Regions from separate parts of the Pseudomonas sp. C9-3 genome, predicted to be linked through region 3. Evidence: riboswitches for the same ligand, from Rfam matches in the RefSeq annotation. Region 3 holds a riboswitch; each other region holds the start of a gene.
The links. A riboswitch is a leader RNA that binds a small molecule or an ion and turns the genes downstream of it on or off. The one in region 3 is predicted to bind cobalamin.
Positions count from the first base shown of each region.

Region 1 (10,132 bases), 2.4 Mb from region 3:
CGAGCTGGCTCATGCGCGCGCCGCCGATGATCTCGGCGAGCAGTGCGGCGCCGGCGGTATCCAGCGCGCCAAGGCCGGCGAAATCCAGCTCGGCGGGGGACTCGGCGTTGCGCTGGGCGGCGACCTGGGCTTGCAGCGTGGTGAAGTGCGCGAGTGTCCAGTCGCCGCTGATGTGCATCAGGGACGGGGTCGCGGAGGTGTCGAGCTGAAGCTGGCCGGGTTGGGCAGTCGTCGTCATGATTCGCATTCTAGCGAAGTTGAGCGGCCTGACCACTTGACTTGTGTGACCCTTTTTAGAGCCCTGGCGGTTCTACGGGTGGGCCCCGGCGACAGTCTGTTCAATTGACGCCCCAGCCCGCCAGCCACTAAGCTGCGCGCCTGCTTCAGGTGCCCGCGGCGCAAGTCGAGGGTGAAACAGGGAAGCCGGTGAATTCGATGATCAATCGAGCATTCCGGCGCTGCCCCCGCAACGGTAAGCGAGCTTCGAACCGCATCCGCCACTGTGCCACTGGCATGGGAAGGCGCGGTTCTTTCGGAAACGCCAGGCGCTTCCACTCGCAAGCCCGGAGACCGGCCTGCTGCATCGCATGGCATCGCGGGAGGCGCTGCCGATCGTCGTGGCGCTCCCTGGCGCCGCGCGTTCGATGTCCTCCGCCTGCCCCGACTGGTCAGTGCCGCGCGGGTGAGAGCGGCGGAGAATCCTTCAGGTGAATTCCCTGTTTCCCAAGCCGACGGCTTTCGCGCCGAGCGGCTTTTACCGCATGGCGCCGACGCATGCCGGCGGTTCGTTCCTGCCCATCCCATTCTCCGCTCGCTGCCGCCCGGCCAGCGAGCTGGCGCCTGCGCGCTCCCTTTCTAGAGGCAAACCCCATGACTGAATCCCCTGAAAAGGACGAACGCCACCGTTCGCGCATGCAGCGCAAGAAATCGGTGATCGACGAGAAGATCGCCCAGGCCCAGGGCGAACGCGGTGTGTTCCTGGTCAACAGCGGCAACGGCAAGGGCAAGAGCAGCTCGGCCTTCGGCATGGTCGCCCGCGCGCTGGGCCACGGCATGAAGGTCGGGGTGGTGCAGTTCATCAAGGGGGCTGCGACCACCGGCGAGGAGGCGTTCTTCCGCCGCTTCCCCGAGGAAGTCAGCTTCCATGTCATGGGCGAAGGCTTTACCTGGGAAACCCAGGATCGCCAGCGCGACATCGCCAAGGCACAGGCTGCCTGGGATGTGGCACGCCAACTGCTGAGCGACCCGCAAGTCGGCCTGGTGGTGCTGGACGAGGTGAACATCGCCCTCAAGCACGGCTATCTGGAGCTGGACACCGTGCTCGCCGACATTGCCGCCCGCCCGCCGATGCAGCATGTGGTCGCCACCGGCCGTGGCGTGCAACCGGCCATGGTCGAGGCCGCCGATACCGTGACCGAGATGGGCCTGGTGAAACATGCCTTCAAGGCTGGCATCAAGGCGCAGAAAGGGGTGGAGTTCTGATGCATCCCGTTGTGGCGGAGCGCGCCCGATGACCTCTCGCCAATGCCCTGCACTGCTGATCGCCGCTCCCGCCTCCGGGCAGGGCAAGACCACCGTGACCGCTGCCCTGGCGCGCCTGCACACGCGCCTCGGGCGCAAGGTGCGGGTGTTCAAGTGCGGCCCGGACTTCCTCGACCCGATGATCCTCGCCCGCGCCAGCGGCGCGCCGGTCTATCAGTTGGACCTGTGGATGGTCGGCGAGGGCGAAAGCCGCCGGTTGCTCTGGGAGGCGGCCGGTGAGGCCGACCTGATTCTCATCGAAGGCGTGATGGGCCTGTTCGATGGCTCGCCCTCGGCCGCCGATCTTGCGCGGCGCTTCAACGTGCCGGTGATGGCGGTGATCAATGGCCAGTCCATGGCCCAGACCTTCGGCGCGATGGCCGTCGGCATGGCCACCTACCAGAGCGACCTGCCGTTCTCCGGCGTGCTCGCCAACCGCATCGGCAGCCAGCGCCACCGCGACCTGGTGCGTGACAGCCTGCCGGAATGGATTCGCTGGTATGGCGCGCTGCCGCGCGACACCGAGGTCGAGTTGCCCAGCCGTCATCTCGGGCTGGTGCAGGCCGACGAACTGGCCGACCTCGACGCACGCCTGGACGCCGCCGCCGATGCCCTGGCCGCCAGTGCCAGCACCGAGTTGCCGGCGCCGGTGAGCTTCGCCGCGCCCGAACCTCGTAGCGAGTCTTCCCGCCTCGACGGCGTGCGCATTGGCGTGGCGCGAGACAACGCCTTTGCCTTCCTCTATCAGGCCAACCTCGATCTGTTGCGCGAGCTGGGCGCCGAACTGGTGTTCTTTTCGCCGCTGCGTGACGAATTACTGCCGGAGGTGGACAGCCTCTATCTGCCCGGCGGCTACCCGGAGCTGCACTTGCAAGCGCTGGCCGACAACCGCGCCATGGCCCAGGCGATTCACGCCCACCACGAGATGGGCAAGCCGATCCTCGCCGAGTGCGGCGGCATGCTCTATCTGCTCGATGCCCTGACCGACGTAGCTGGCGAGCGTGCGGAGCTGCTGGGCCTGCTGCCGGGTGAGGCGCGCATGCAGAAGCGATTGGCCGCGCTGGCGTTGCAGGCCGTGACGCTGCTCGAAGGTACCCTGCACGGACACACCTTCCACCATTCGTTGCTCGACAGCACTGAAGTACCGCTGGCCCGTGGCGTCTGCCCCAACGACAAGCCGGTGGCCGAAGCCGTGTTCCGACGTGGCCGTCTCACGGCGTCCTATATCCACTTCTACCTGCCATCCGACCCGGACGCCGCAGCGGCACTCTTCAGACCATGACCGACCACGCCTACAGCCCCGAGGAACGCGCCGCGCTCTACCGCGCCATCGCCGAGCGCCGCGACATGCGTCATTTCAGCGGTGGCGAGGTGGCGCCCGAATTGCTCGCGCGCCTGCTGGAAGCTGCCCACCAGGCGCCGAGCGTCGGCCTGATGCAGCCTTGGCGCTTCATCCGCGTGACGTCCAGAGACGTGCGCCAGTCGATCCACCAATTGGTGGAAGAGGAACGCATTCGTACCGCCGAAGCGCTGGGTGAGCGCTCCGATGAGTTCATGAAGCTGAAGGTCGAGGGCGTGCTCGACTGTGCCGAGGTGCTGGTGGCCGCGCTGATGGATGGCCGCGAGGCGCATGTCTTCGGTCGCCGCACGTTGCCGAACATGGACCTTGCATCGCTGTCCTGCGCCATCCAGAACCTCTGGCTGGCTTCCCGTGCGGAAGGGCTGGGCATGGGCTGGGTGTCGCTGTTCGACCCTGCCGCGCTCGGTGACCTGCTTGGCCTGCCAGACGGTGCCGAGGCGGTGGCAGTGATCTGTCTGGGGCCGGTCAGCGAGTTCTATCCCGCCCCGATGCTGGCCCTGGAGGGCTGGCGCCAGCCGCGCTCGCTGGACGAGTTGGTGTTCGAAAACCGCTGGGGAGAGAAGGCATGAGCCTGGCCTTGCTGAGCGTCCTTGGCGTGGCGCTGGACGCCCTGCTGGGCGAGCCGAAACGCTGGCATCCGCTAGTGGCCTTCGGGCGGTTGGCGGATCGGCTGGAACGAAGGTTCAATCGTTCTCGAGTGGCCGACAGCGCCGAAAAGCTCCCTTTCCCTAACCCTGGCTGCGCGCCCCGCTCCGAAGGGAGAGGGGATCGATCGGAGCAGGCGGACACGGTGGTGTCAGCCGGCACATTCAACTCCCTGTCCCTTCAGGGAGAGGGAGTATCAGCGAGCACCATTACGCCCAAGAGCGACACCCCCGGCCTCGGCTGGCGCAGCCATGGTGTCACCGCGTGGATCATCGCAGTCATTCCGCTGACTCTCATCGCGCTGTTGCTGAGTCTTTTGCCCTACGTCGGCTGGATCGTCCAGGTGCTGGCGCTCTACGCCGCGCTGGGCCTGCGCAGTCTGGGCGAACACGCCGATCCGGTGGTGCTGGCGCTGCGTAGTGGCGACCTCAACGAGGCGCGCCTGCGCGTGGGTTACGTGGTCAGCCGCGAAACTGCCGAGCTGGACGAAACCGCGGTGGCCCGCGCGGCCACCGAGTCGGTGCTGGAGAATGGCAGCGACGCGGTCTTCGCGGCGCTGTTCTGGTTCGCCGTGGCGGGTGCTCCGGGCGTGGTGCTCTACCGCCTGAGCAACACCCTCGATGCCATGTGGGGCTACCGCAATGCGCGCTTCGAACGGTTCGGCTGGGCCGCGGCGAAGATCGACGATGTGCTCAACTACATTCCCGCCCGGCTGGTGGCGCTGACTTACGCACTGCTGGGCCACACCCGGCTGGCCCTGCGCTGCTGGCGCACGCAGGCGCCAAAATGGGACAGCCCCAACGCCGGCCCGGTGATGGCGGCCGGCGCGGGGGCTCTGGGCGTTTCGCTCGGCGGCTCCGCCCGCTACCACGGCGAACTCCACGAACGCCCGCAGCTGGGCGAAGGCCCGGCGCCGACTGCCGTGGATATCTGGCGCGCGCTTGCCCTGGTGCGTCAGGGCGTGTTGTTGTGGTTGCTGATCATCCTGATTCTGGGAGTGCTCTGATGCTCGAACATGGCGGCCGGTTGCGCAAAGCGGCGCAGCAGTACGGAATTCCGCTCTCCGAGTGGCTCGACCTGTCCACCGGCATTTCGCCCTGGCCGTGGGCGTTGCCCAGCGTGCCGACGGCAGCCTGGATGCGCCTGCCCGAAGACAGCGACGGCCTCGAAGCCGCGGCGCGGCGCTACTACGGTGCCGAGAAGCTGCTGGCGCTACCCGGCAGCCAGGCGGCGATCCAGCTGCTGCCGCGCTTGCGCCGGCCGGGCAAGGTCGGCGTGGTCTCGCCCTGTTACGCCGAGCACGCCGAATCCTGGCGTGCCGCCGGGCACATCCTGCGCGAAGTCAGCGACCAGGAAGTTCCTCATCACCTGGAGCGATTCGACGTGCTGGTGGTGGTCAATCCGAACAACCCCACGGGGAAGCGCATCGAGGTTGGCGTACTGCTGGAATGGCACGCGCGCCTTCAGGAGCGCGGCGGCTGGCTGGTGGTGGACGAAGCATTCATGGACTGCACGCCCGAGCACAGCCTGACGCCCAGTTGCGCCAGCCGTCCGGGGCTGATCGTGCTGCGCTCCTTCGGCAAATTCTTCGGCCTAGCTGGCGCAAGGCTCGGCTTCGCCTTCGCCGAGCCGCGCCTGCTGGAAAGCCTGGCGAAACTGCTCGGCCCCTGGGCGGTGAACGGCCCTACGCGCTGGGTTGCCCAGGCGGTGCTGGGCGAGTTTCAGGAGCAGATCCAGCGGCGCCGCGATCTCAATGAAGCGAGTCGGCGCCTGGCTGGCCTCCTGGGCGAGCACGGCTTCGCGCCCCAGGGCGGCACGGCGCTGTTCCAGTGGGTGGTGTCCATGCGTGCTCACGCGCTGCGCGACCATCTGGCGCGCCAGGGCATTCTCGTGCGCCTGTTCGAGACGCCCGGCAGCCTGCGCTTCGGCCTGCCGCCGGACGAGAAGGGCTGGGAGCGCCTGGAACATGGCCTGCGTACCTTCAACCAGATGGAGAGCCTGCGGTGACGTCGCCCAGCGCACACAGCGCGACCTTGATGGTGCAGGGCACCACTTCGGATGCCGGCAAGAGCACGCTGGTGACGGCGCTGTGCCGCTGGCTGCGCCGCCAGGGCGTGGCGGTGGTGCCGTTCAAGCCGCAGAACATGGCGCTCAACAGTGCGGTGACCGCCGACGGCGGCGAAATCGGCCGTGCCCAGGCGGTGCAGGCGCAGGCCTGCCACCTGGCACCGCACACCGACATGAACCCGGTGCTGCTCAAGCCCAACAGCGACACCGGCGCCCAGGTGATCATCCATGGCCGCGCGGTCACCAGCATGAACGCGGTGGCCTATCACGACTACAAGCGCGTGGCGATGCAGGCGGTGCTCGAGTCCCATCAGCGCCTGAGCGCGCAGTACCCGGTGGTGATGGTGGAAGGCGCGGGCTCGCCGGCGGAGATCAACCTGCGCGCCAACGACATCGCCAACATGGGCTTCGCCGAGGCAGTGGACTGCCCGGTGATCCTGATCGCCGATATCGATCGTGGCGGCGTGTTCGCCCACCTCGTGGGCACCCTGGAGCTGCTCTCCGAGAGCGAGCGGGCGCGGGTGAAGGGCTTCGTCATCAACCGTTTCCGTGGCGATATCGCGTTGCTGCAGAACGGCCTCGACTGGCTGGAAGAGCGCACCGGCGTGCCCGTACTGGGCGTGCTCCCGTACCTGATGGACTTCCATCTGGAAGCCGAGGATGCCATCGACACCCGCCAGGCCGCCAAGACCGGCGAGCGACTGCGTGTCGTCGTGCCGGTGCTGCCGCGCATCAGCAACCACACCGATTTTGATCCGCTGCGCCTGCACCCGCAGGTGGAGCTGACTTTCGTCGGCCCCGGCCAGCCGATCCCACCGGCGGACCTGATCATCCTGCCTGGCTCCAAGAGCGTGCGGCCGGACCTGGCCTTTCTCCGTGAGCACGGCTGGGGCGTGGCGATCCAGCGCCACCTGCGCTACGGCGGCAAGGTGCTGGGTATCTGCGGTGGCCTGCAGATGCTCGGCCGTACCCTGGCCGATCCGCATGGGCTGGAAGGTGCGGCGGGGGAGAGCGAGGGGCTCGGCCTGCTGGACCTGCGCACCGTGCTGGAACCGGAGAAGCAACTGCGCAACGTCAACGGCCGGCTGGCGCTGGAAGACGCGCCGGTGAGCGGCTACGAGATTCACGCCGGCGTCACCGAAGGCCCGGCGCTGGCCAATCCCGCCGTGCGCCTGAGCGATGGCCGTGCCGACGGTGCGTTGAGCGACGATGGCCAGGTGATGGGCACCTATCTGCACGGGCTGTTCGAGTCCTCCGCCTCCAGTGCCGCGCTGCTGCGCTGGGCGGGGCTGCGCGAGGTGCAGCAGATCGATTACCACGCCCTGCGCGAACGCGACATCGAGCGCCTGGCCGACCAGGTCGAGGCGCATCTGGATACCGAAAAACTGAGGGCGTTATGCGGACTGCAGGGCGCATGACCGTTCGCGGTTATCCCCCATCCCGCCTAGCCGTGAAGTCGACGAATAACGCCGGAGACACGCTTTCTTGTAGGAGCGAGCTTGCTCGCGAACCGCATGACTCCGGCGTGACCGGAAACCTCTGTTCGCGAGCAAGCTCGCTCCCACAGGGGCTGACCTACTGGAAGAACCCATGCTTGAACTGATCCTCGGCGGCGCCCGCTCGGGCAAGAGCCGCCTGGCCGAGCGCCTGGCGCAGGACAGCGGCCTGCCGGTCACCTACGTCGCCACGGCCCAGGCCGGCGACGGCGAGATGTCCGCGCGCATCCTCCAGCACCGCGAGCGCCGCCCGGAACACTGGGGCCTGGTGGAAGAACCGCTGGCCCTGGCCGACGCACTGGAGCGCCTGGCCGCCCCCGGCCACTGCGTGCTGGTGGATTGCCTGACCCTGTGGGTTACCAACCTGCTGATCCATGAAGACGGCTGGCGCCTGCGCGGCGAGATCGACGCGCTGCTGGAAACGCTGCCGCAACTGCCGGGGCGCATCCTCCTGGTCAGCAACGAAACCGGGCTGGGCGTGGTGCCGATGGGCGAGCTCAGCCGCCGATATGTCGACGAGGCCGGCTGGTTGCACCAGTCCCTGGCCGAGGTCAGCGAGCGCGTGGTGTTCACCGTCGCCGGCCTGCCCATGGTGTTGAAGGGGGAAGCGTTATGAGTCTGCAATGGTGGCTGCAAGGCACCCAACCGATCGACCGCGTGGCGCAGGACAAAGCCGCCGCGCGTCAGGACCAACTGACCAAGCCGCGTGGCGCACTGGGCCGGCTGGAAGAGGAAACCATCCGCCTGGCCGGCCTGCAAGGCCGCGAGCGGCCGGGCCTGGAGCATGTCTGGATCGCCCTGTTCGCCGGTGACCACGGGGTGGTGGCGGAGGGCGTATCGGCCTATCCGCAGGCGGTGACCGTCGAGATGCTGCGCAACTTCGTGCGCGGCGGCGCGGCAATCAGCGTGCTGGCGCGCGACCTCGATGCGCGCCTGGAGGTCATCGACCTCGGCACGGCAACGCCGCTGGAGCCGCTGCCGGGTGTGCTGCACGTGATGGTCGGCGCCGGTACGGCGAACTTCACCAAGGAGCCGGCGATGACCGCCGCGCAATGCCTGATCGCCCTGGAAGCCGGCCGCGAGTCCGTGCGCCGCGCGCAACAGGCCGGCGCCGAGCTGTTCATCGGCGGCGAGATGGGCATCGGCAACACCAGTGCCGCCGCTGCGCTGGCCTGCGCGCTGCTCGACGAACCGGCCCGCGCGCTGGTCGGCCCCGGCACGGGGCTGGACTCGCAGGGGGTCGCCCGCAAGGTCGAGGTGATCGACCGCGCGCTGGCGCTGCACCGCGCCCACTGCGACGAGCCATTCGAAGCGCTGTGCCGCCTGGGCGGCTTCGAGATTGCCGCACTGGTCGGCGCCTACCTGGCATGTGCGCAGAAGGGCATTGCCGTGCTGGTGGACGGCTTCATCTGCAGCACTGCCGCGCTGTGCGCGATTCATCTGAATCCGGCCTGTCGCGACTGGCTGCTGTTCGCCCATGCCGGTGCCGAGCCGGGGCACAACCGTGTGCTGGCCGCGCTCAACGCGCAGCCGTTGCTGGACCTTGGCCTGCGCCTGGGCGAGGGCAGTGGCGCGGCGCTGGCAGTGCCGCTGCTGCGCCAGGCCTGCCGGCTGCACAGCGAGATGGCGACCTTCGCCGAGGCGGCGGTATCGGATCGCCCGGCATGACGCTGCGGCTGGAATTGCTGCGCCACGGCGAGACCGAGCGCGGCGGTGGCTTTCGCGGACGGCTGGACGACGCGCTGACCGAGAGCGGTTGGGCGCAGATGCGCGCGGCGGTGGGCGGCGAGTGCCGCTGGGCGGCGCTGGTCAGCTCGCCGTTGCAGCGTTGCGCGGCCTTCGCCCAGGAACTTGCGGCGCGCCACGGCCTGCCGCTGGGCTTCGAGGCGGGCTTGCAGGAGCTGGACTTCGGCCAGTGGGAAGGCATTTCGCCAGCTAAGCTGATGGAGACGGATGCGCAGGCGCTCGGACGCTTCTGGGACGATCCCTACGCTTTCCCTCCACCTGGCGGCGAGGCCATGGGCGACTTCGAATCCCGCGTCTTTGCAGCGCTGGAGCGGCTCTACCAGGCCCATGCCGGATCTTCCGTACTGGTTGTCACCCATGGCGGTGTGATGCGCCTGTTCGGCGCCCTGGCCAGCGGCCTGCCGGCGAAGCGTCTGCTGGAAGTGGTGGTGGCCCACGGCGAATGCATGGTGCTGGACGTGACCCGCGAGGGCGACGGCTGGCACATCCAGAAAGCGCAATCACAAGTCGAGCCCTGATGAGCAACCTGCACCCGGAACGCGACCAGGAAGCCCCCGAGCCGCCCGCTGAAGCGAGTGGCGAAGACGCGCGCGCCGCCCAGCTCAGTGACTGGTCCCTGCCGCTGGTGGCGATGCAGTTCCTGACCCGCCTGCCGGTGCGCCTGGGGCACATGCCGACGCCGCAGCAGTTCGGTCGCGCGACGCTGTATTACCCGCTGGTGGGGCTGCTGATCGGGGCGGTGCTGTTCGCCATGGGCGAGTTGCTCAGCGGCGTGCACCTGCTGTTGCAGGCGGCACTCATCCTTCTGGTGTGGGTGGCCTTCACCGGCGCGCTGCACCTCGACGGCCTGGCCGACACGGCGGATGCCTGGATCGGCGGGCTGGGCGATCGCGAACGTACGCTGGCGATCATGAAGGACCCACGCTGCGGCCCGGCCGCGGTGGTCGCCCTGGTGCTGTTGCTGCTGCTGAAGTTCGCGGCGATCACCGCCATTCTCGGCAACCACCAGCACTGGGGTTTGCTGCTGGCGCCCTGGCTGGGTCGCTGCGCGTTGCCGCTGCTGTTCTACACCACCGATTACGCGCGCAAGGGCGGCCTGGGCCAGGCGCTGGCCGATCACCTGCCGCGCCGCGCGATGCCCTGGATGCTGGCGGCCAACGCCGCGCTGATGGTGCTGGTGGGCCTGACCGGCATGCTGGCGTTGGCGGTCGCGCTGGTGATGTTCGTCTGGCTGCGCAGCCGCTTCATCGCCCGCCTGGGCGGCACCACCGGGGATACCGCCGGGGCGATGCTGGAG
Region 1 covers NZ_CP135919.1:4,257,348-4,267,479, reverse strand. Annotated here, with positions in the region: gene RS899_RS19540 (MlaE family lipid ABC transporter permease subunit) at 1-238, opposite strand, end outside; cobalamin riboswitch at 369-593, shown strand; gene cobO (cob(I)yrinic acid a,c-diamide adenosyltransferase) at 871-1,482, shown strand; gene RS899_RS19530 (cobyrinate a,c-diamide synthase) at 1,511-2,803, shown strand; gene bluB (5,6-dimethylbenzimidazole synthase) at 2,800-3,450, shown strand; gene cbiB (adenosylcobinamide-phosphate synthase CbiB) at 3,447-4,532, shown strand; gene cobD (threonine-phosphate decarboxylase CobD) at 4,532-5,533, shown strand; gene RS899_RS19510 (cobyric acid synthase) at 5,563-7,011, shown strand; gene cobU (bifunctional adenosylcobinamide kinase/adenosylcobinamide-phosphate guanylyltransferase) at 7,184-7,705, shown strand; gene cobT (nicotinate-nucleotide--dimethylbenzimidazole phosphoribosyltransferase) at 7,702-8,757, shown strand; gene cobC (alpha-ribazole phosphatase family protein) at 8,754-9,353, shown strand; gene RS899_RS19490 (adenosylcobinamide-GDP ribazoletransferase) at 9,467-10,132, shown strand, end outside.
Region 1: it holds a riboswitch for cobalamin, as region 3 does, so the genes downstream of both, cobO (cob(I)yrinic acid a,c-diamide adenosyltransferase) here and cobW (cobalamin biosynthesis protein CobW) in region 3, are expected to answer to the same signal.

Region 2 (10,132 bases), 690 kb from region 3:
GGTTCAGATACTCGGCGACGGACACCACTTCGGCGTAGGCGAAGGCGAACGAGGCCATGTAGGCGGCATGGACCTGCGCGGCCGGCACCTTCACGCCGTTGAACTCCAGGTCCAGGGTCGCGCAGGCGTCGTGCAGCACGGTTACCGTGTAGCCGAAGTCGGCGGCGGCACGCACCACGCCGTCCACGCACATGTGGCTCATGTGACCGACAACGACCACGGAGTCGACGCCGTGCTGGTCGAGGATGGCCTTGAGGTCGGTGTCGCGGAACGAGTTGACGAAGTGCTTCAGGACCACCGGCTCGCCGGGCAGGTTGGCGACCTTGCCGTGGATTTTCGCGCCGTCGCTGCCGGGGGCGAAGAACGGGGCGTCGGCGCTTTCGAACTCGTGGCGTACGTGCACCACCAGGTCACCGCGCTCGCGGAAGGCGGCGAGTACCTTGGCGGCCTGGTCGGCGGCCGGATCGATGCCGACCAGCGGCCACTTGCCGGAGGGGAAGTAGTCGTTCTGGATATCCACTAGGATGAGCGCTTGCTTGGCCATTTCCGAATTCCTTTTGAGTGGTGAGGAAGTGGGACCAGTATGGTTCGCCGCTCGCCGAGCGGGGATCAGGTGGAACGACAATAACAGGGGGAAAACTGACAATGGCTGTGGAACGGAGCGTCGTCGAGATCGGGTTGCTGCTCTATCCCGGTGTGCAGACGGCGGCCCTGCACGGGTTGACCGATCTCTTCGCGGTGGCGGAGCGCATCGCCGGCGAAGAGGCCGGCGCTCAGCTGCCGGCACTGCGCGTCAGCCATTGGTCCGGGGAGGCCGGCAGCGAACCGCATCGTGTCTTCGATACGCATCCCGGCGCTGACAGCCGCCTGGTCGCGGTGCTGGTGCCGCCGTCACTGTTCGGCCTGCCCGACGCCGCGCCGCTGCGCAACCTCACCGACTGGCTTGCTGCGCGCCACGGCGAGGGCGCCATCGTCGGCTCGGTTTGCATCGGCGGGCTGCTGGTAGCCGAAGCCGGGCTGCTCGACGGCCGTAGCGCCACCGCTCACTGGAGCGGTGCCGAAGCCTTTGCCAAGCGTTTCCCGCGCGTACGCCTGGAGCCGCACAAGCCCATGGTCGACGATGGCGACCTGATCACCTCCGCCGGCCTGATGGCCTGGTCGGAGCTGGGCCTGCGGATCGTCGACCGCCTGCTCGGCCCGAGCATCGCCAGCCGCACCGCACGCTTCATGGTGGTGGAGCACAGCGACAGCGCCCAGCAGTGCGGCAGCAACTTCGCGCCGCTGCTGGGGCATGGCGACGCCGCGATCCTCAAGGTCCAGCACTGGCTGCAGGGCAATGGCGCGGTGGACGTCAGCCTCGCCGCCATGGCCGCCCAGGCCGGGCTGGAAGAGCGCACCTTCCTGCGCCGCTTCCGCGCCGCCACCGGGCTCAAGCCCACCGAGTACTGCCAGCACCTGCGCGTGGGCAAGGCGCGGGAGCTGCTGGAGTTCACCAACGGCACGGTGGACCACATCGCCTATACGGTCGGCTACCTCGATCCGGGCTCGTTCCGCAGCACCTTCCGCAAGATCACCGGGATGGCGCCGAGTGATTACCGCAAGCGCTTTGGGGCAAAAGCGACGGAAGTGCCCGTCAAGAGCTGATCAAATCCACCGATCATTCTCCGCCGTCCGCTCGCCGCCCTGATCCCCGGTATTCAGCACGCCGCGCGGTTCGATCAGCATCACCTGCACTTCCTGCTCGGCATACGGCTTGTGCTCCACGCCGCGCGGTACCACGTAAAGCTCGCCGGCGCGCAGGGTCAGCGGGCCGTCGCGGAAGTCGATGCGCAGTTCGCCGTCGAGCACGATGAAGGTTTCGTCGGTGTCTGCGTGGCTGTGCCAGACGAAGTCGCCGTGCAGCTTCACCACCTTGAACTGGTAGTCGTTCATCTCGGCGATCACCCGTGGTTGCCAGGTTTCGGTAATGCGGCCGAGCTTGTCCTGCAGGTTGATCGGTTGGCGTTGGGTCACGGTGTTTCCTCCTGGGGATCTTTCTCCCGAAACTACGGCGGGCCCGGCGGGCGGTCTTGCAGGAAATTGCGCTTCGATCGCCCCTGCATTGACCTGATCGGGTTGCCGGCCCCGTCCCTGGCGCAGACAATCGACCCTTGGTCCGTCAGAAAGGAGTGCCGATCCATGGCGCAGAACATCTACGACAATCCCGAATTCTTCGCGGGCTACGCCCAGCTGCCACGTTCGCAGCACGGCCTGGACGGCGCGCCGGAGTGGGCCTCGCTGCGCTCGCTGTTGCCGCCGCTGGAAGGCTTGGACGTGGTCGACCTCGGGTGCGGTTATGGCTGGTTCAGCCGTTACGCCGCGGAGCAGGGCGCGCGCACGGTGAGCGGACTGGACGTCTCGCAGAAGATGCTTGACCACGCGCGGGCGAACACCGACGCCGCGCAGGTGAGCTACTTCCATGCCGACCTCGACCAACTCGAACTGCCCACCGCGGCCTTCGACCTCGCCTACAGCTCGCTGACCCTGCATTACCTCGCAGACCTGCCGCATTTCTTCCGCAACGTACACGATGCGCTGCGCCCCGGCGGCAGCCTGGTGTTCTCCATCGAACACCCGATCTACATGGCCTCGCTCAAGCCGGGCTGGGTCGTCGATGGCGATGGTCGCCGCTGCTGGCCGGTGGATCACTACCAGGACGAAGGCGAGCGCCGCACCGACTGGCTCGCCAAGGGCGTGATCAAGCAGCACCGTACACTGGGCAGCATCCTGAATGCGGTCATTGGCGCGGGGCTGACGTTGCGCCACGTCGAGGATTGGGGCCCGAGCGCCGGGCAGGTGCAGGCCAATCCGGTACTGGCCGAAGAACGCGAGCGGCCGATGTTGCTGCTGGTCGCCGCGCAGCGCTGAAGAGCGAAAAACGGCCGACTATGCTCAGAGCATTGCGCCCGTCCTGCCCCGGAGATCGCCATGTCCCAGCCCGCCTCCGTCGTCCGCCCCAGCGTCATTCCCTGCCTGCGCTACCGCGATGCGCCCCAGGCCATCGACTGGCTGTGCGCCACCTTCGGCTTCCAGCGGCAACTGGTCGTTGCCGATGACCACGGCGGAATCGCCCACGCGCAGCTGGCGCTGGCTGACGGCAGCGGCCTGGTGATGCTCGGCTCGTTGCACGACAACGAGTACGGCCGCCTGATGCGCCAGCCCGACGAGATCGGCGGCTGCACCCAGAGCATCTACGTGGTGGTGAAGGATGCCGAAGCGCTGTACCGCGCAGCGGTGGATGGCGGCGCGCAGATCGTCATCGACATCAAGGACGAAGACTACGGCGGCCAGGGCTTCACCTGTCGTGATCCGGAAGGGCATATCTGGAGCTTCGGCACCTACGATCCCTGGCACTGACGCCGCCCTGCAACATCCTGCGCAAGCCCCGAGCTTGACGCTTTCCCATCGCAAGTGTTGATATGCGCCCCGTTTCAGGTGCCCCCCGCCGCCGTGCGTGGGGTGAAACGGGAAGCCGGTGCGTCGCCTTCGTGCGATCAGTCCGGCGCTGCCCCCGCAACGGTAAGCGAGCGGAGCATCCACTAGGCCACTGTGCGCAAGCATGGGAAGGCGGATGCCCCAGGACCCTCGCAAGCCCGGAGACCGGCCTGGAACCTGTTTGGCAAACCCGCGGTGGGCGGGCGTGAGCCGGTTCCCGGGGCGCGCTCGTTCCGGGTGTCGCTGCGCCGCCTGCGAAATCCCGATTTCGAGGCGATCACCTTGTATTCTCCTGCTTCCAACTCCCGGCGCGCCTTGCGCTGGACTCCCGTTCTCTCCCTCTGTGCCCTGAGTTCGCAGCTTGTGGCGGCTCCCCTCGACTTGGCGGATGAAATCGTCAGCGCGCCTTCCGTGGAGTCCACGACGGTGGCCGACATGGCTCGCTACGGCAGCAAGCTGGAGGTCATCGACCGCGAGCAGATCGAGCGCGCCGGCCCCAGTGCCGACATCACCCGCGTGCTGCAGATGTACGTGCCCGGCCTGTTCGTCGCGCCGAAGAATGGCCCGTTCGACTACGGCACCTACTCGCTGCTGGGCGGGCGCAACGACGACACGCTGATCCTGCTGGATGGCGTGCGCCTGAACAATCGCCTCTACGGCGGCATCTACATCGATACCCTGCCGACCACTGCGGTGGAGCGCATCGAGGTGCTCAAGGGCGGCCAGGGCCTGCTGTTCGGCACCCAGGCGGTGTCCGGGTTGATCAATATCGTCACCCGCAGCGCGCGTTCGCGCGAGGCGTCCGGTGAGGTCAACCTGGGCCTGGATACGTTCAAGGGCCGCAGCGGCGATGCCCGCGCCGAGAAGATCGTGCAGAACGGCCTGGGCGACCTCGGCCTGATGGCCTATGTCAGCCACAACCGCTCCGACGGCTACCAGCCGTACCGCGACCGTGACATGACTGACACCGTCAGCGACAAGCGCCGCTCCTATGACGTCAACGTGTTCGGCGCCAAGGCCATCCAGGCCATCGGCGATGCCTCGCGGCTGGAGCTGTTCTACCAGTACGCCGACGCCGAGCTGGACTTCGCCCGGCCGACATCGAACCACCACACCAGCAACAACCGCGTGCAACAGATCGCCACGGCGACCTTCCAGCAGAGCGTCAACGACGACTTCAGCTGGTTCGCCAAGACCCACATCAACGACTGGGATACCCGCTACGACCGCGTCTACAACCTGCAGGGCGGCGGCACCCAGGTGCTCAATCACAATGACTACTGGGGCTTTACCGACTGGGGGGCGCAGCTCGAAGGCAAGGCCAGGTTCGGTGGCGGTCACGAGCTGGTCTTCGGGAGCGACAACCAGTGGTACAAGGGCCAGGACGATGTGCTGATCATCGACAACGACAAGGCCGAGTCCCATGCGCTGTACGCCCAGCTGCGCCCGCGCATCGACGCGCTGCCCGACTGGCACCCGAGCCTGGGCGTGCGCCGCGAGGAAATCTCCGGCGGCGAAGGCGCCACGGTGTGGATGCTGACCTCGCTCTATGACCTAACCCAGCAACTCAAGCTGCGCGGCCAGTTCGGCACGGCCTTCAAGTTGCCCACTGCCGAGCAGCTGTTCGTCAACGAGCCGGGCGACGAAGTCGGCAATCGTGACCTCAAGCCCGAGCGCAGTCGCAACGCCGAGCTGGGCCTGGATTACACCGGCGAGCTGTTCGACCAGCCGTGGAGCGGCAGCGTCACCCTGTTCCGCCGCGAGATCACCGACCTGATCACCCTCGCGGGCGATCAATGGGTGAACGGCAGCGGCGAGATCGAAGTGCGCGGCGTGGAAGCCAACGGCCAGTGGCAGTTCGGCCGCCATTGGCAGCTCTCCGCCGATGCCACGCGCAACCTGGTGGACAGCCGCGAGGGCGTGACGGTGAACAACATCCCGCACTTCTTCGCCCGCGTGCGTGCCGGCTATGACGACAACCTCTGGGGCGCTGGCCTCGCCACTCGCTACGTGGGCTCCATCGTCAGCGCCCAGGACGACGACTACGGCCACTACACCGTGCTCGACGGCGATGCCTATCGCTACCTCGACGCGGCCCGCGCGCATCGTCTGAGCCTGCTGCTGGAGAACCTGCTGGACCGCGACTACGCCACCGGCCGCACCAGCAACGGCATCCGCCAGGTGGACAACCTCGGCCGGCCGCGCACCGCCGAGCTGCGCTACACCTTCAGCTTCTGATGAGGGCCATCCTGCTGGTCGGCCCATTGGCCGGGGCCCAGGGCGAGCGCCTGCACCGCGAGGTGTCGGCGCGTCTGGCTGGTGTCGAGCGCATCGACACCAGCGAGGGATTCGACCTGCTCTGGGCTCGAGCGCGTGCGCAGCTTGCCGATGCCGCGTCGTTGTTGCTGGTCGACCTGGAGCCCGCCACCGACGGCGCCTACCTCGACTGGCTGCGCGCCGAACTGGCGGTACTGGCGGATGAGTTTCCGCAGGCGCCGGTGCCGAGCATCACGGCATCGGCGCTGGGCCGGCGGGGGCTCGACGTCGGCGCGGTGCTGGCGGCGATCGACGATCCGGCGCAGCAGCTGGAATGCCGGGGAGTCGGTGCAGTGCCGTCGCAGCCCGACTGGTCCGCGCCGCCGCCGCATCGTCATCACCTGTTCCTCTGCGCGGGGCCGCGCTGCGTGCGCCGGGGTGCGTTGCCGTTGTGGAAGACCCTGCGTCGCGAACTGATTCGCCACGACCTCTACGAGAACGCCGAGGGTGCCTTGCTGACCCGCACCGGCTGCCAGTTCCCCTGCAATCGCGGGCCGGTGCTGACGGTCTACCCCGAGCGCGTCTGGTACGGCCTGCGCAGTGATGAGCAGGTTTGTCGGGTGGTGACCGAGCACCTGCGCGATGGTGTGCCGGTGGCGGATTTGCGTGTGGATGACGAAGCATGAGGCCGGCATGGCTCTTTGTAGGAGCGAGCTTGCTCGCGAACCTCTGGACGCAGGGGGCTGGATTCGTCCTTCTCGTCCAACGGCTCCTCACCCTAACCCTGGCTGCGCGCCCCGCTCAGAGGGAGAGGGAACCGTTCGGCATAGGGGGAAACCGAGCTGTCAGCCTGCACGGACTGCTCCCTCTCCCTGAGGGAGAGGGCTGGGGTGAGGGGGATTTCCCGGCACGTACTTCCGAGGGGCGCAGGAAAGGACTTCGTCCGCGATGTTTCAGCGCTGGCGCTGTTCGCGAGCAAGCTCGCTCCTACAGTTCGATCCTGGCGTTCGGGCTGGCGGCGATGCTGGGCATGGCGACGGCCACTGCCCAGGACTACCGCAACTGCGCGCAGGACTGGCACATCGATCACCCTCCGCAACGCATCCTCGCCCTCAACCAGCACGCTGCCGACCTGCTGCTGGCGCTGGGCGCCCGGTCGCGATTGATCGGCGTGGCCTACATCGATGACGACCTCAACCTGACTGGCGGCCGCTATCGCGGCGTGCCGCTGCTGGCGCGCCAGTACCCGTCGGCGGAGGCGGTCTACGCGCAGCGCCCGGACCTGGTGGTGGCAGGCTTCGCCTCGGCGTTCGGCCTGGGAAATCTGCGCCGCGGTGAACTGGCCGGAAGGGGCGTCGCCAGCTACCTGCTCGAAGCCGGTTGTGCGGCGCGGTCGCTCGATCTTTTCGCCAGTGTGGAAACCGACCTGGGCGTGCTGGGTAACCTGCTTGGTGAGCAGGAGAGGGCGCGCTCACTCATTCAGCAGCAACGTGACGAGTTGGCGGAAGCGCGCCGGCTGGTGGATGGCAAACCAGCACTGAACGTGTTCTACCTCGACAGCGCCGACCATGATCTCGTCAGCCAGGGGCGGCTGGGCATGGTCACTCAGTTACTGCACGCCGCCGGCGCTCGCAATGTCTTCGAGGATGTCGAACTGCGGGGCTTCATCGCCAACACCGAACAACTGCTGGCGCGCGACCCGGACGTGATCCTGCTGGCCGATGCGCTGTGGTCCACGGCCGAGCAGAAAAAGAAAACGCTGCGTGCCGACCCGGTGCTGTCGCGTCTGCGCGCTGTGCGCGAAGGGCGCTTCGTGGCCTTGCCGTTCACTCATCTGTTCCCTGGCGTGCACAGCGGCCAGGCGGCTCGCGAACTGGCGCAGGCGCTGCACCGGTTTTGAGCGCAAGCGTCCTGTCTGTTCGCCGGTCACTGTTCCTACCCAAGCGCTGGAGCCCGTGTTAGAAAGCGCCCATCGATCCTTGGGAGGTTGTCATGGGCAAGTTGCGCGTTGGAGTGATTTTCGGTGGGCGTTCGGCGGAGCACGAGGTGTCGCTGCAATCGGCGAAGAACATCGTCGATGCGCTGGACCGCGAGCGCTTCGAACCGGTGCTGATCGGTATCGACAAGGAAGGCCGCTGGCACCTCAACGATGCCTCCGACTACCTGCTCAACCAGGAAAACCCGGCTCTCATTGCGCTGAACCGTTCCAATCGCGAGCTGGCCGTGGTGCCGGGCAAGGCCGAGCAGCAACTGGTGGAAACCGGCAGCCGTCAGTTGCTCGATCACGTCGACGTGATCTTCCCCATCGTCCACGGCACCCAGGGCGAGGACGGCTGCCTGCAGGGCCTGCTGCGCATGGCCGATATTCCCTTCGTCGGCTCCGACGTGCTGGGCTCGGCCATCTGCATGGACAAGGACGTGAGCAAGCGCCTGCTGCGCGACGCCGGCATCGCCATCACGCCCTTCATCACCCTGACCCGCGCCAATGCCGCCCGCACGCCGTTCGCCGAGGCGCAGCGCAAGCTCGGCCTGCCGCTGTTCATCAAGCCGGCGAACATGGGCTCGTCGGTGGGCGTCAGCAAGGTCGAGGACGAGGCCGCGTACGACGAAGCCGTGCGCCTGGCGCTGGCCTTCGATGACAAGGTGCTGGTGGAGTCCGCCGTCAAGGGCCGCGAGATCGAGTGCGCGGTGCTGGGCAACGATCAGCCGATCGCCAGCGGCTGCGGCGAAATCGTCGTCGGCAGCGGCTTCTACTCCTACGACAGCAAGTACATCGACGAGGATGCGGCCAAGGTCGTGGTGCCGGCGGATATTCCGGCCGAGGCCGGCGAGCGTATCCGCCAGCTCGCGGTAGACGCCTTTATCGCCCTGGAATGCTCCGGGCTGGCGCGGGTCGACGTGTTCCTCACCGACAGTGGCGAGGTGCTGGTCAACGAGCTCAACTCGCTGCCCGGTTTCACCCGCATCAGCATGTATCCCAAGCTCTGGCAGGCCGCCGGGATGACCTACAGCGAGCTGGTCAGCCGCCTGATCGACCTGGCCATCGAGCGCCACGCCGCCCGGCGCAACCTGCAGACCAATCGCTGATCCACGCCCCGCCAGCTGCTTCTGCGCTACCCTGAGTGCCCGTCGCCCGGTTTCGGGCGGCCGGCCCCGTGTCCCGTAACGAACTGTCAGAAGGAGCACGAGATGAACACTGTGGTATTCGCCGACGGCACCGCCGTACCCGCCATCGGCCAGGGCACCTGGCGCATGGGCGAGGACAGCTTCCAGCGCAAGCGCGAGGTCGCCGCCCTGCGCGAAGGTATCGAGCGGGGTCTGACCCTGATCGACACCGCCGAGATGTACGCCGAGGGCGGTTCGGAGGAGGTGGTCGGCGAGGCCATCGCCGGGCTGCGCGAGCAGGTCTTCCTGGTCAGCAAGGTCTACCCGCATAACGCCAGCCGGCGTGGCATTCCCGAGGCCTGCGAACGCAGCCTGCGGCGCCTGGGTACCGATTGCCTGGACCTCTACCTGCTGCATTGGCGCGGCCAGTACCCGCTGGATGAAACCGTGGATGCCTTCGAGCGGTTGCGCGAGGCGGGCAAGATCAAGCGCTGGGGCGTCTCCAATTTCGATCTCGACGATATGCAGGAGCTGAACGAGCCGGCCTGCGCCACCAACCAGGTGCAATTCAGCCTGGAGGAGCGCGGTATCGAGTGGGACCTGCTGCCCTGGTGCCAGGAAGAACGCATGCCGCTGATGGCTTACTGCCCGGTTGGCCAGGGCGGTCGCCTGCTGCGCGATCGGGTACTGGCGGATATCGCCGGCCGCCACGACGCCACCCCGGCCCGCGTCGCCCTGGCCTGGCTGATCCACCAGCCGGGAGTGATCGCCATTCCCAAGGCGGTCGAGCCGCTGCACGTGCGCGACAACGCCGCCGCGCTGCAATTGCGGCTGACGCCCGAAGACCTCGACGCCCTCGACGCCGCCTTCCCGCCGCCGCGCCGCAAGCAGCACCTCGCGGTGGTCTGACCCCGCACCACGCACCGGCCCCGATCGTCGCCCCCCAGGGCGCGGCCGGGGCAGGGTGCTAGCCTTCCTCCATGGCCAAGATGGCCTGGGAGGGCAACAGCGATGAGCAACTACACGGCGGACGGCGCCGCCATCAATCGGGTCCTGACCGATTACGTCGAGGGCATGACTTTCGGTGACGAGGCCCGGCTGCGGCAGGCCTTCCATCCATCCTGCAAGATCATCGGCAACTACCACGGCGCGCTGGAGTGGGCCTCGCTGGACGAGTTCATCGGCGCCATCAAGGCCGAATCGCCGCCTTCGGAAGGTGCGCCGCCAGCGTGGGAGCTGAAGTCCCTGGACATCACCGGCGACAGTGCGGTGGCCAAGGTCACCGACGAGTTCATGG
Region 2 covers NZ_CP135919.1:642,767-652,898, forward strand. Annotated here, with positions in the region: gene RS899_RS02880 (cysteine hydrolase family protein) at 1-544, opposite strand, end outside; gene RS899_RS02885 (GlxA family transcriptional regulator) at 646-1,644, shown strand; gene RS899_RS02890 (cupin domain-containing protein) at 1,645-2,013, opposite strand; gene RS899_RS02895 (class I SAM-dependent methyltransferase) at 2,179-2,907, shown strand; gene RS899_RS02900 (VOC family protein) at 2,968-3,396, shown strand; cobalamin riboswitch at 3,456-3,662, shown strand; gene RS899_RS02905 (TonB-dependent receptor plug domain-containing protein) at 3,910-5,712, shown strand; gene RS899_RS02910 ((2Fe-2S) ferredoxin domain-containing protein) at 5,712-6,416, shown strand; gene RS899_RS02915 (ABC transporter substrate-binding protein) at 6,761-7,630, shown strand; gene ddlA (D-alanine--D-alanine ligase) at 7,723-8,817, shown strand; gene RS899_RS02925 (aldo/keto reductase) at 8,920-9,744, shown strand; gene RS899_RS02930 (nuclear transport factor 2 family protein) at 9,847-10,132, shown strand, end outside.
Region 2: it holds a riboswitch for cobalamin, as region 3 does, so the genes downstream of both, RS899_RS02905 (TonB-dependent receptor plug domain-containing protein) here and cobW (cobalamin biosynthesis protein CobW) in region 3, are expected to answer to the same signal.

Region 3 (10,132 bases):
TGCTCGCCGATGGCGCCGTACAGTGAAGGGTCGCCGGAGTGCACGCGGGCAACGTCCTTGCCTTCGCCGTGGGCCTGCGCCAGCAGTGCAACAATTTCGTCCAGGTTCAGCTCGGCGGTATTCACCACGCGCTCGGCGCTATGACCCTCCAGTACCGCTGGCGGTACCAGCGAGCCGGCGTAGAGGATCACCGGGCAGGAACGGATCAGCCGCTGGCCCTTGACCGTGATGAGTTCCGGGTCGCCGGGGCCGGCGCCGATGAAATGGACCGTCATGGCTGCTCCTGTTCGGATTCGACGGGGATGAAGGCCAGCGCGCAGGTGGCCTGATCGCTGCGGCGCTTGCCCACCAGCAATCGCGCCGGCGCACCGGCCTGGGCTTCGGCCTGCAGCAGTGCCGCGGCTTCGGCCACGCTGGCAGCACCGATGGCCGTGCGGACCGTTTCGGATGTGCGGTCCAGGCGCGGTTCGCACGCGGCCAGTTGTTGCGGCGTGAACAGCGCCAGCGGCAGGTCGAGGGCGGCAGCCAGCGCCGTCAGTCCCTCCTCGTCGGCCTTCAGCGTGGCGCTGGCCAGCGCGGTGAGGTTCGACTCATCGAGACCGGCCTCGGCCAGCGTCTGCACCAGCAAGGCGCGCAGTTCATCGAGCGTGCAGCCGCGGCGGCAACCGAGGCCGGCAACCAGCGTCATCAGCAATCTCCCAAAAACAAAACCCCGCAGACGGCCGGGCCGCCTGCGGGGTCGAGCATAGCGCCTGGATCAGACCGACGGTGCGAAGCGACGGAACAACCAGGCAGCGACAAGGCCCAGGGCCGCCCAGAACACCGCGTTGGTGATCAGCGAGGCGACGATGAACTCGTGGGCGATGCTTTCCGGCGCGAGGCTGGAATGCACTTCCGGCTGCGGCGCGCCGATCACATGCGGCACCACCAGCAGGGCGATACCGATGCCACGCAGCGCCCAGTTGCGGCCGAACACCAGCAGCGCAAGGCCGCCAGCGGTGGCAGCGGCGGTGCCGATCCACCAGGTCTGGCGCAGGGTCAGATCGGCAGCGGCGGTGCCGGGCACCTCCGGCGGCAGGCCAAGGGACGGCGCCAGGGTGAACACGGCGAAACCGGCCAGGCCCCAGAGCAGGCCTTCGGAGGTCTTGCCCGGCGCACGCAGGGTGAACAGGCCAGCCAGCATCAGGGCGAAGCCCACCGCGACCACCAGGTTGCCGCCAGTGGTGGAGAGGATGCGCTGCCAGCCGTCTTCCGGCTCCCAGGCTTCCGCGTCGTGCTCGTGAGCGGCCGCTGCGCCTGCAGCGTGTTCATGGGCGTGCTCGTGGTTTTCTTCGACCAGCGCGGCAGCCGGTTCGGCTTTCTCGTAGGTTTCCGCCTTGAGGATCAGCGGGGATACCCACAGCAACTGGACCACAGTCAGCACCAGCGCCGCGATCAGACCGGCGAAACCGGCGGTCTGGGCGATACGTTTGATCATTTGCTCTTTCCTTTTCCTTCTCCGAACTCTCAAATCGAGCGAGCTAGAGCCAGGCAAGGCGGAGGGCCGGGGACGCAGAGTTGACTGTAGTCAATGAGCAGTCCACGACGATTCTCCAACGCTGCCTGGCCGACGCGCAGCCGATTGGACTCAGAACAGCGTCAGTGGCAGGGGAAGCCCGCACTGTGACGAGTATCGTGGGCGGCGTTGTGCACCGCATCGATGTGCGAGAAGCCGGCGAAATACACCAGCAGCGCACCGAGCAGGCTGGCGCCAACGGCCAGGCTGATGCGCTTGGAAAGGGGGATGGAAGTGCTCGACGCGTGCGTCAGGGTGCTGCTGGACATGAACGTTCCCTCTGGAAATCAAAGTAAGAGAACGCAGAGGTTGAACGCATTCGAACGCGCCGGAACGGCCGCGCCACGGCCTGCGCCCGCCCACCGCGGGTTTGCCAAAAACGAAGAATTCCAGGCCGGTCTCCGGGCTTGCGATGTCGGCCAGTGGCCAAGCGGGTCAACCTTCCCATGCCGGAGCACAGTGGCTACTGATGACCCTACGATCGCTTACCGTTGCGGGGGCAGCGCCGGACTGGTCCTTGCGGACGCACCGGCTTCCCGTTTCACCTCGCGCGCGTGGCGCGAGACACCTGAAACCGCGCTAGCTGACCACGAAGCCCTGCAAGCGTCAACCGATCCCCGGCGATTGACCGCCCCGCCGTCGCTGCGTAGCCTTCCTCCCTTCGAGGTTCTCCGGCGCTGGCCGGAGCTAAGAGGGAACGTGGAAATCTTCGGATGCGCCACGGCTGCCCCCGCAACTGTGAACAGCCTGTTCTTTCACGAGCCACTGCCGGCCACGGCGGGAAGGCGAGAGAACTCAAGAGGGCTGTGAGCCAGGAGACCTGCCTCGAGCAGTATCACGACAACCGGGCGGGGTGATCCGGTGGCGACCTTCGTTGCGCGGCGAACCCGCGCGCGCGCCCTTCATCCGCCCTCTCGCACCGCATCCTGCTCACGAGGCGCGCATGAAGACCCTGGCCAAACTCCCCGTCACCATCGTCACCGGCTTCCTTGGCGCCGGGAAGACCACCCTGCTCCGCCACATGCTGGATAACGCCGAAGGTCGCCGCATCGCGGTGATCGTCAACGAATTCGGCGAGCTGGGGATCGACGGCGAAATCCTCAAGCAGTGCTCCATCGGTTGCAGCGAAGAAGAAGCGGTCGGCCGCGTCTTCGAGCTGGCCAACGGCTGCCTGTGCTGCACCGTGCAGGAAGAATTCTTCCCGGTGATGCGCGAGCTGGTGGCGCGCCGTGGCGACCTCGATCAGATTCTCATCGAGACCTCGGGCCTGGCCCTGCCCAAGCCGCTGGTGCAAGCCTTCCAGTGGCCGGAAATCCGCAACGCCTGCACCGTTGACGCGGTGATCACCGTGGTCGACAGCCCGGCCGTGGCCGCCGGCACCTTTGCCGCCCATCCCGAGCAGGTGGACGAGCAGCGCAAGCAGGATCCGAACCTGGACCACGAATCGCCGCTGCACGAACTCTTCGAAGACCAACTCGCCAGCGCCGACCTGGTGGTGCTGAACAAGGCCGACCTGCTCGACGCCGACGCGCTCGCCCGCGTCCGCGCCGAAGTCGCCGAGGAGCTGCCGCCAGCGGTGAAGATCGTCGAAGCCAACTCCGGCCAGCTGCCGCTCTCCGTCCTGCTGGGTCTGAATGCCGAGGCCGAGCTGCACATCGACAGCCGCCCCACGCATCACGACCACGAAGGCCATGAAGACCACGACCACGACGAGTTCGACTCCTTCCACGTCGACCTGCCGGAAGTGGAGGAACGCGCCCTGCTCGACGCACTGAACGCGCTGGTCGAGCGCCATGCCGTGCTGCGCATCAAGGGCTTCGTCGCCATTCCCAGCAAGCCCATGCGCCTGCTGGTGCAGGGCGTCGGCAAGCGCTTCGACAAACACTTCGACCGCGCCTGGCGCAGCGATGAAACCCGTAGCACGCGCCTGGTGGTGATCGGCCAGGAGCTGGACCAGGCCACCATCGCCAACGAGCTGCGTACCGCCCTGGCGTAACACTGTTTTTGTAGGAGCGAGGGGGACGCCTAGTCCTTGCTCGCGAACCAACCCCGCAGCGGGGCGATGTTCGCGAGCAAGCTCGCTCCTACGAAGAGCCACCATCGAGCAAGCCCATGCACCTGCTGCGCACCCAACCCGGCGGCTTCGTCCCCGACGACGGCATCGCCGACCTGGCCCAGACGCCTGCCGACCTGGTGATTCTCTGCAGCGGCGATTCGCACCTGGCGCTGCTCGCCGAGGCCGCCCGCGAGCTGCCGGAGGACTACCCGAGCCTGCGCCTGGCCAACCCCATGCAACTGCAGAACCACGCCTCGGTGGACCTCTACGTCGACGAGGTACTGCAGCACGCCAAGGTCATCCTGATCTCCGTGCACGGTGGCGTCGGCTACTGGCGCTACGGCATGGAGCAACTGGCGGCGCTGGCCGAGCGCGGCATCACGCTGATCGCCGTACCCGGCGACGACAAGCCCGACCCCGAACTGACCGCGCTGTGCAATGTGCCCGCGCTGGACGCCGAGCGCCTGTGGCAGTACCTGCGCCAGGGCGGCCTGGACAATGCCCGGCAGTTCTTCGCCTGTCTCGCCACGCGCCATCTGCAACGCGACTACCCGTGGAGCGAACCGCAGACGCTGCCGCGCGTCGCGCTGTATCACCCGCAGACCGGCAGTTGCGACCTCGCCCGCTGGCAGGCCGACTGGCACCCGGAGTGCCCGGTGGCCGCCTTGCTGTTCTATCGCACGCACCTGCAGGCGGCGAATACCGGCTTCATCGATACCTTCTGCGAACGCCTGCAGGCCCAGGGCATCAATCCGCTACCCATCGCCGTCGCCAGCCTCAAGGAAGCTGCGTGCCTGGAAGCGGTGGAAAACCTGCTCGATAGCGCCGACGCCGAACTGATCATCAACACCACGGGTTTCGCCCAATCGAACCCGGAAGCGCCGCAGGACCGGCCGTTCCAGCGCGACGTGCCGGTGCTGCAAGCCATCTGCTCACTGGACAACCTCGACCTCTGGCGCGCCAACCCGCAGGGCCTCGGCCCCCGCGACCTGGCCATGCACATCGCGCTGCCGGAGCTGGATGGCCGCCTCATCACCCGGCCGATCAGCTTCAAGGGCCTGGCCTGGCGCAGCGAGCGCAGCCAGAGCGACGTGGTCTGCTACCTGCCGCACTGGCCGGGCATGGATTTCGTCGCTGAACTGGCGCGGCGCTGGATGCTGCTGGCGCGCAAGGCCAATGCCGACAAGCGCGTGGCGCTGATCCTGGCGAACTACCCGACCCGCGACGGCCGCATCGGCAATGGCGTGGGCCTCGATACGCCAGCCGCCGCGCTGAATATCCTCCGGGCGCTGGAGGCCCAGGGCTATCCCGTCGCCGGCCTGCCCGAGTCCGGCACCGCGCTGATCCACAGCCTGCTCGGCGGCGTCAGCAACGATCTCGACAGCCTCGACCTGCGGCCCTGCGCGCAGAGCCTGGCGCTGGACGACTACCTCGCCTGCTTCGCCCGCCTGCCCGAGGTCAACCAGCAAGCCGTGCGCGAACGCTGGGGCGAGCCTCAGCAGGACCCGATGTTCCGCAGCGGCCGGATGATGGTCGCCGGCCTGCGCTTCGGCCTCGGCTTCGTCGGCATCCAGCCGGCGCGCGGCTACCAGTTGGACGCGGCGGCGATCTACCACGATCCGTCGCTGGTGCCGCCCCACGGCTACCTCGCCTTCTACTTCTGGCTGCGCGAAGTGTTCGGCGCCGACGCATTGGTCCACGTCGGCAAGCACGGCAATCTGGAATGGCTGCCGGGCAAGGGCGTCGGTCTCTCCGAGGAGTGCTGGCCGGACGCGATCCTCGGCCCGCTGCCGAACCTCTACCCGTTCATCGTCAACGACCCCGGCGAAGGTGCCCAGGCCAAGCGCCGCGCCCAGGCGGTGATCATCGACCACCTGATGCCGCCGCTGACCCGTGCGGAAAACTACGGCCCGCTGCGCGACCTCGAACGCCTGGCCGACGAGTACTACGACGCCTCCCTGCTCGACCCGCGCCGCGCCAACGAACTGCGCGGCGACATCCTCACGCTGGTGCGCGACACCTCGCTGGACCGCGAGCTGGGCTTGCAGTTGAGCGACGACCCGGAAAGCTGGCTGCCGCAACTGGACGCCTACCTGTGCGACCTCAAGGAATCACAGATTCGCGATGGCCTGCATGTGTTCGGCGAATCGCCAGTGGGCGAACTGCGCCGTGACACACTGCTGTCGCTGGTGCGCATTCCACGCGGCGACGGACGCGGCGGCAACGCCAGCCTGCTGCGGGCGCTGAGCGAAGACCTGAAGCTCGGCCGCGATCCGCTGGAGGAAGCCTTCGCCGAGCCGTGGGAAGGTCCGCGCCCTGATGTGCTGACCGCCGTCAGTGACGAACCCTGGCGCAGCAATGGCGACACCCGCGAGCGCCTGGAGCTGTTCGCCCTGCGCCTGATCGATGGCTCGGCCAGCGCGCCCGGAGACGCCAGCGCGGCGGTCCTCGCGCAACTGCACCAGCAGATCGCGCCAACCCTCGACGCCTGCGGCGCCAGCGAGATCGGCCATCTGCTCGCCGGCCTCGCCGGCCGCTTCGTTCCGCCCGGCCCCAGCGGCGCGCCCAGCCGCGGGCGGGTCGACGTGCTGCCCACCGGGCGCAACTTCTTCACCGTGGACGTGCGTAACCTGCCCACGCCCACCGCCTTCCGCCTCGGCTTCCAATCCGCCAGCCGCCTGCTCGAACGCCACCTGCAGGACCACGGCGACCACCTGCGCCAGCTCGGCCTGTCGGTGTGGGGCACGGCGACCATGCGCACCGGCGGCGACGATATCGCCCAGGCGCTCGCGCTGCTCGGCGTGCGCCCGGTGTGGCAGGCCGGCAGCCAGCGCGTGGAGGATTTCGAGATCCTGCCGATCAGCCTGCTCGACCGCCCACGGGTGGACGTAACGCTACGGGTATCCGGCTTCTTCCGCGATGCCTTCGCCAACCTGATCCGCCTGTTCGACGCCGCCGTGCAGGCGGTCGCCGCGCTGGACGAGCCGGACGACCTGAACCCGCTGGCCGCCCGGGTGCGTGCCGATCAGGCACGCCTGCTCAGCGAGGGCCTGGAAAGCGACGAAGCCCGCCGCCAGGCCGGCTGGCGCATCTTCGGTGCGCAACCCGGCGCGTACGGTGCCGGCGTGCAGGGCGTGATTGAGTCGCGCCAGTGGGACAGCCGCGCCGACCTCGCCGAGGCCTACCTGAACTGGGGCGGCTACGCCTACGGTGCCGGCGATGACGGCACCCCGGCGCGCGAGCGCTTCGCCCAGCGCCTGTCCGGCCTGCAGGCGGTGCTGCACAACCAGGACAACCGCGAGCACGACATCCTCGATTCCAACGACTACTACCAGTTCCAGGGCGGCATGCTGGCCGCCGCCGAGGTCATCCAGGGGCAATCACTTTCCAGCTACCACGGCGACCACAGCCAGCCGGACGACCCGCGCATCCGTACCCTCAAGGAAGAACTCGGCCGCGTGGTGCGTTCCCGTGCGGTGAACCCGAAATGGATCGCCGGGATGAAGCGCCACGGCTACAAAGGCGCCTTCGAACTGGCAGCGACGGTGGACTACCTGTTCGCCTTCGACGCCACCAGCGAACTGGTCGACGACCACCAATACCGCCTGCTGGCCGACGCCTACCTGCTGGACGACGACACCCGCGAGTTCATCCGCCAGCACAACCCCGAAGCCCTGCGCGACATCGCCGAACGCCTGGTGGAGGCGCAGCAGCGCGGGTTGTGGGAAGAGCCGGGGGAATACCGAGAGGTGCTGGAGAACCTGCTGGTGGATAGCGAAGAGCAGTGAGGGATTCCCAGCTGGCGTGGGGGCGGACTCCGTCCGCGATAGGATTGCCGCGCGCCGGATACCATCGCGGACGAAGTCCCCTCTTACACAAGTGCGGAGTGGCGCATTGACCTGTAGGAGCGAGCTTGCTCGCGAACCCGCCCAGCTTCGAAGCGGCCGGGAAACTCGTTCGCGAGCAAGCTCGCTCCTACAGGAATGCCTCAGCTGCGACGCAGGCGCTCGGCCGCGTTCAGCAACAACGCCTCGGTACCGCTCCAGCCGAGGCAACCATCAGTGATCGACACGCCGTAGCGCAGCTCGCCGGACAGCGGCTGGCAGCCGTCGAACAGGTGACTCTCCAGCATCACACCACGCAGCGAGCCGTCGCCGGCCAGGCGCTGGTCAAGCACGCTGTCCAGCACCGCCGGCTGGCGCAGCGGGTCCTTGCCGCTGTTGGCGTGGCTGCAATCGACCATGATGCTCGGATCGAGGCCGAGCTTTTCCAGCCCCTGGCGAATCTGCTGCACGCTGGCCGCATCGAAGTTCGGCCCGGCGTGGCCGCCGCGCAGCACCAGATGGGTGTCCGGGTTGCCCTGGGTCTGCACCAACGACGGGCGGCCCTGCGCGTCGATGCCGAAGTGCTGGTGCGGGTGCGCCGCCGAGCGCATGGCGTCGGTGGCGATGCCGATGCTGCCATCGGTGCCGTTCTTGAAGCCCACCGGCAGATCGAGACCACTGACCATCTCGCGGTGCACCTGCGATTCGCTGGTGCGCGCACCAATGGCGGCCCAGCCCAGCAGGTCGTCGAAGTAGCCGGCCACCAGCGGTTGCAGCAGTTCGGTGGCGACCGGCAGGCCGCGTTCGAGCATGCCCAGCATCAGCCGGCGCGACAGTTCCAGGCCGCCGGCCATATCGCCGCTGCCGTCCAGCTGCGGGTCGTAGACCAGGCCTTTCCAGCCGATGGTGGTACGCGGTTTCTCGACGTAGGCGCGCATCACCAGCAGCAACTGGTCGCTCACTTGCGGGGCGAGTTCGGCGAGGCGGTCGGCGTATTCGAGGGCGGAGACAGGGTCGTGCAGCGAGCACGGGCCGATCACTACCAGCAGGCGTGGGTCGCGGCCATCGAGTACGGCGCGGATCGCGTCGCGGCCTTCGCGGACACGGTGGGCCATGGCGGCGGACAGCGGCAGGTGCTGGCGCAGTTCGGCGGGGCTCGGCAGCGGTTGTTCGCGGCGGCGAGCGGAGGGCAGCGGCAGGTCGAGGACTTCGGCGGTGGCTGCGTGTGCTTGGCGGATCAGGGTGGAGGTGGAAGCGTTCATCTGACTGGCATCCTTGGCCGGCGCGGTGGTCGTTCCGCGCTCGGCGCTCTATCTAAGTGTTCGTGGCAAGGCTCGTTGGGTGGCACGCAGCGCGCTGCTAAATCGCCAGTCGGAGTTGCGGTAATAGCGGTAGTCGGTGGTGTAGGCGGTCATGTCTCGATCCTCTGTCTGAGCGTTTTCGCTCGTTTCAATGCGTTGGGCCTTGTGGGCCGGAAAAACAAAAACCCCGGTCGGGTTGCCGACCGGGGTTTTGGGAAACTGTCTGGTTGGCGACCCTGCTTGCTAGGGCGCCTGTGGGGTATCAGGCGCGCCTTTGGCTAAACCAATACCCATAGAAGAAATAACCGGCAGCAGCGGCCAGGACCTGCGCGCGAGCAACCACGGAGCCAATGGCACCGAGGAGGGCGAGGGACTGGATGGGCAAGCTGGACGGCATGATGTTCTCCGTGGAAGTAGAGCCAAGTTACTGCATCGCGGCGTGCCGATCAATGACTTGGCTCTATCGTTCTGATGGACATTGGTCGCACCTCCTACGCCCGGTTCGCTACCATGCACGGACGAAATCCGCAGGAATCCCCCATGAGCGCCCTTCCCCACTTCCCCCTGGCCGCCGTCGTCGGCGCCGATGAGCTGAAGCTGGCCCTGTGCCTGGCAGCCATCGACCCCGCCATCGGCGGTGTGCTGATCGAAGGGCCACGCGGGATGGCCAAGTCCACCCTCGCGCGCGGCGTCGCCGATCTGCTGGACGGCGAGCGCTTCGTCACCCTGCCGCTGGGCGCCAGCGAGGAACGCATTGTCGGCACCCTCGACCTGGACGCGGCGCTGGGCGAAGGTCGCGCGCAGTTCTCCCCTGGTGTGCTGGCCCACGCCCACGGCGGCGTGCTCTATGTGGATGAAGTGAACCTGCTGCCCGACCACCTCGTCGACCTGCTGCTCGACGTGGCCGCCAGCGGGGTCAACCTGATCGAGCGCGACGGCCTGTCCCATAGTCACCCGGCGCGCTTCGTGCTGATCGGCACCATGAACCCCGAGGAAGGCGAGTTGCGCCCGCAACTGCTGGATCGCTTCGGCCTCAAGGTGCAACTGCACGGCTCCCCGGCGCCCAGCGAGCGCGCCGAGATCGTTCGCCGTCGGCTGGCCTTCGATGCCGATCCGCAGGCCTTCCTCATTCAGTGGCAAGGCGCACAGCAAGCGCTGCAACAGCGCTGTGTCGATGCCCGGCAAGGCCTTGCCGCGATTGCGCTGGATGATGCTGCATTGAACGAGATCGCCGAGCGCTGCCACGCCGCTGGCGTCGATGGCCTGCGCGCCGATCTGGTCTGGTTGCGCGCAGCCCGTGCCCACGCCGCCTGGCGCGGCGCCAACGCCATCGAGGCGCAGGACATCGAGGCGGTGGAACACTTCGCCCTCGCCCATCGTCGCCGCCCTGCACCAC
Region 3 covers NZ_CP135919.1:6,624,219-6,634,350, reverse strand. Annotated here, with positions in the region: gene cobM (precorrin-4 C(11)-methyltransferase) at 1-275, opposite strand, end outside; gene RS899_RS30525 (cobalamin biosynthesis protein) at 272-688, opposite strand; gene RS899_RS30520 (CbtA family protein) at 758-1,477, opposite strand; gene RS899_RS30515 (CbtB domain-containing protein) at 1,639-1,824, opposite strand; cobalamin riboswitch at 1,931-2,142, opposite strand; cobalamin riboswitch at 2,203-2,397, shown strand; gene cobW (cobalamin biosynthesis protein CobW) at 2,499-3,551, shown strand; gene cobN (cobaltochelatase subunit CobN) at 3,668-7,399, shown strand; gene RS899_RS30500 (3-deoxy-7-phosphoheptulonate synthase) at 7,600-8,697, opposite strand; gene RS899_RS30495 (ATP-binding protein) at 9,277-10,132, shown strand, end outside.